DNA from 2 places in the Shewanella sp. HL-SH5 genome. Region 2 is predicted to be linked to the other one. Evidence: predicted binding sites of a transcription regulator. Region 2 holds the regulator's gene; the other holds the start of a gene.

Region 1 (2,211 bases), 830 kb from region 2:
AAACTAGAAGCTTGTAATGCCTGGCTTGAACTCATTACACCATTCAAATTGAGAATTTCTTTATTTAAATTTGAAATACCATCAACTGTTGAGAATGAAGCCATTTGAGCAATCATTTGATCATTATCAACTGGCTTAAACGGATCTTGCATTGAAAGTTGCTGACTAAGCAGTGCAAAAAAATCTTCCTGCTTAAGCATTTGATCTTTCGCTGCAGGAGTTTCAGGCGCATCAGGTAAACGAATACCATCTAGAAATGGATTACCTGTTGTCGTACTCGCCGTGTTCGATTGGACGGTATTTTTACTGACCGTACCGGTATTAGACAATGCAGATGCCTGTTGTGGCAAAGATTGGCTACTATATGGATTAACGAGGCTCATCATTTACCTCCTACAATAATCATGTTATTTACCCATTCTAAGTGTTTGTTGCAGCATTGTTTTAGCTGCATCTGCGACTTGAACATTCATTTGATAAGAGCGAGAAGCTGAAATCATATCAGCCATTTCTTCCATTACATTTACATTAGGCTTATAAATGAAACCGTCACCATCGGCCATAGGGTGATCTGGTGAATATTCTTTAACCAATGGCTTATCACTTTCAACAATGCCACTGACATTAACGCGATGAGAACCTGATTGCTGATGACTAGCTTTAGACATTTCAGCTTCAAATACAGGATGTCTAGCACGATAAGTTTGATCAATACTACTGGAAACAGAGTCAGCATTAGCAATGTTACTTGCGGTGGTATTTAAGCGGACAGACTGTGCTGTCATACCTGAACCGGCGACATTGAATATATTAAATAAGCTCATGATTAATCACCTCGTAATGCTTTACGCATACCTGAAAACTTACTTTCTAAGAATCCCAATGACATTTGGTATTCAATAGAGTTTTGCATAAAGGCTGATTGTTCTTGTTGCATATCAACCGTATTACCATCGCCAGTATCAGGCTGGTTAGGGACTCGGAATTTGACATGTTGCTGACTGAGAGCAGTTAAATCAAAATGCTTTTCATTGGTAGCGTTCATCGTTAAACCTTTCTGACGAGAACTAGCAGCTTGCATTGCTGAGGCAAAATCGACATCGCGTGCCTTATACCCTGGGGTATTCGCATTCGCTATGTTACTTGATAGCACTTCAGCGCGCTGTGCCCTGACACCAAGGGAGTATTGATGTACCCCAAGTGCATTATCAAAATTAATCGCCATAAAATTGCCTCCATCAGCTAACTGATAGATATGAAGCAAAGGTTATGCCAATTATTTAATCAATGGGAGGATATATAGAAAGGAAAGCATGTGAAAAAAGTAACACATGCTTTTCAATAGGTTAAGCTAGGTTTTCTTTTGGTAATATATACCAGGGTTACAGCGGACCATGTCAAATTCTTCTGTTAATCCGGAAATAGATTCTGATGCCCCAAGAAATAAAATACCTTTTGGGTTTAAAGCGGCAGCAAATTGCCGCAAAATTTTAGCCTTTGCCTCAGGCGCAAAATAAATCAATACATTACGACAAAAAATAATGTCGTATTTTCCTAAAAGCGTATAACTTTCAAGTAAATTATGCGCTCTAAAATTCACTAACCGCTTAACATTATCTTTGACTTTCATGTTGCCATTAGGCAAAGCATCAAAAAACTGACGTTTACGTTCTTCTGATAATCCACGCGCCAATGCCAAGCCATCATATTCAGCATTTTTACAACGTTCAAGCATCGAAGGTGACAAATCAGTCGCTTGAATAGTCACACCACCAGGCAGTGCACCTGGCTTGCGTTGTTGATACTCTAAAGCGGTCATTGCTAATGAGTAAGGCTCTTGCCCTGAAGAACAAGCCGCAGACCAAATACGCAATGAACGACCTAACTTAGAATATTCAGGTAGTAAAGTATTATGTAATAAATCAAATGGATAACGATCACGAAACCACAATGTTTCATTGGTTGTCATCGCGTCAATCACTTCCGCACGTAATTGACGTTCGGTGGGCTTCATTGAATGCTTAACCACTTCAGATAGCGAGGGTAAACTGTATTTGCCCATCAATGGTGCTAAACGGCTTCGTACTAGGTATTGTTTATTTTCACCTAAAACGATGCCGCTGTGTTGTTCTAAAAACAATCTAAATTGATTATATTCTGCTTCTGCGAGTGATTTATCTGTCACATTCACATCCTAATATAATGAGTTAT
Region 2 (2,211 bases):
GCTCCAGTACCTTTTTCTTACTGCCCGGTGTGGCACAGGAGGTGCATTCCGGCTGCAGGATGGTACTAAGTTCCATCATTAATGCTTAGTTAATTTCTCTTTGTGTTTAATGACCTGACGATCGAGTTTATCAATCAGGGCGTCTATAGCGTGATACATGTCAGCATGTTCAGATGTCGCAAATACCTCAGCTCCATTCAAGCTGACTTTTGCTTCAGCTATCTGTTGTTGCTTTTCGACATTTAATACTACGTGGACATTATTGATCTGATCGAAATGTCGTTCAAGTTTTGTAAACTTACTTGTGACATATTCTCTTAGTGATTCAGTAATTTCAATATGATGACCCGTTAAGGTGATTTGCATATTTATCCTCCAATTGCCTAGGTAGATTATAAACTCTTACGTTGGTTTGAGGGAGGGATCATCATCGCTTCGCGGTATTTCGCTATGGTACGACGTGCAACATTAATCCCTTGTTCTGCCAGAAGATCTGCCATTTTACTGTCGCTTAGTGGTTTTTTCTGGTTTTCAGCAGCAACCAGCTTTTTAATAAAAGCTCTAATTGCTGTAGACGAACATTCTCCGCCATCATCAGTACTGACATGGCTAGAGAAAAAATACTTAAGTTCGAACAGTCCGCGCGGTGTGTGCATATACTTTTGTGTGGTGACACGCGAAATAGTGGACTCATGCATTTCGACAGCTTCAGCTATGTCATTCAACACCATAGGCTTCATGGCTTCAGCACCGTACTCAAAAAAACCTTGCTGAAATTGCACAATACAATTGGATACTTTAAGCAGGGTGTCGCTGCGGCTTTCTAAGCTTTTGATAAACCATTTGGCTTCTTGTAAGTGACCTCGAATAAATTGAGTGTCTGTTGAACTCTTACTGCTTTTTGCCATGGCGGCATATTGTTGATTAATACCTATTTTTGGCATGTTATCAGGGTTCAATTCAACCACCCAACGGCCATTCTTTTTGGTCACTGACACGTCTGGGATAACATATTCATCATCCGGTGGGGTGATCATCGTGCCAGGACGTGGATTTAAAGATTGAATTAATTCAATTGCTTCGCGCAGCTCATCTTCTTTTAGCTTAGTTTTGCGCATGAGTGTGCGAAAATCACGTCCAGCAATCAAATCTAAATAATCTTTGATTAACATTCTGGCATTATCAATATGGGGCGTGTCTGGTGCAAACTGAACAAGTTGAATCAATAAACATTCACTTAAGCTACGTGAGGCGACACCCAGAGGGTCGAAATGTTGTATACGTTTTAGTACCGCTTCGACTTCGTCTAATTCGACAGAATCATCGCCCATAGCTTCTAAAATATCTTCAGTACTTTGGGTGAGATAACCTGTGTCATCAATGGCATCAATAATGGCTGTGGCAATAGCGAGGTCTGTTTCAGAAAAAGGGGTTAGATTTTTTTGCCATTCTAAATGCTCGTATAATCCTTCGGATGTTTCACCTTGGAAGGGCATGTCATCATTTGGCATGCTGCCAGAACCCGAACCAGGGCTTGCCATTGGGGAGGCGCTGTACACTTCATCCCAGGTAGTGTCCATTGGCAAGTCTTCAGACATTTGCTCTTTAGTCATTGACTCTGCGGTGTCGACATTTGAAGTGTCTTTTTCGACTACAGGTGCGCTTACTTCATTGAAGTCAGTTTCTGATAGGTCTTTGGAGTTATCATTTTTGTTGCTAAGTGCTGAAAATTCATCTTCCATTTCAAGCAAAGGATTGGAATCTAATACTTGTTGAATTTCTTGCTGTAACTCCAAAGATGATAACTGCAGCAAACGTATAGCTTGTTGCAGCTGTGGGGTCATAGTGAGGTGCTGACCCATTTTAAGTTGGAGTGAAGCTTTCATTACTGCTGATCCCTAGAAGAATTCGGCTTTCTACACTGATTAAAGTGAGTGATAGTCGCAATTTTTTAACAAATGGTTTTACTTTACCTATACACGATCAATTAGCTTAGTCGCCAGAAACATTTTGCCAAGCAAGTGCTTCAGATCCTATTTAGATTAACTATAGCTTGAATTGTTCGCCTAAGTATACTGCTCGAACTTGCTGATTGTTGAGTACTTCAGTTGGGGTGCCTTCGGCAATCAAATTCCCCTGGCTAACAATATATGCCCGCTCACACACATCAAGTGTTTCACGGACATTATGATCAGTAATTAATACGCCTAG

Evidence for each region. The regulator sigma-54, encoded in region 2, starts transcription at its own class of promoters, with help from an activator protein. The targets are predictions, from matches to a motif close to GTTGGCACGNNNNTNGNNT.
Region 1: the regulator sigma-54 is predicted to act here: its motif matches at 1,259-1,277, upstream of flgB (flagellar basal body rod protein FlgB).

What each region holds. Positions count from the first base shown of each region.
Region 1 is NZ_CP195038.1:2,777,530-2,779,740, forward strand. Features, by position in the region: gene flgD (flagellar hook assembly protein FlgD) at 1-383, opposite strand, end outside; gene flgC (flagellar basal body rod protein FlgC) at 408-824, opposite strand; gene flgB (flagellar basal body rod protein FlgB) at 827-1,225, opposite strand; gene ACRWQM_RS12155 (CheR family methyltransferase) at 1,352-2,191, opposite strand.
Region 2 is NZ_CP195038.1:3,605,260-3,607,470, reverse strand. Features, by position in the region: gene ptsN (PTS IIA-like nitrogen regulatory protein PtsN) at 1-76, opposite strand, end outside; gene hpf (ribosome hibernation promoting factor) at 79-366, opposite strand; gene ACRWQM_RS15735 (RNA polymerase factor sigma-54) at 393-1,886, opposite strand; gene lptB (LPS export ABC transporter ATP-binding protein) at 2,047-2,211, opposite strand, start outside.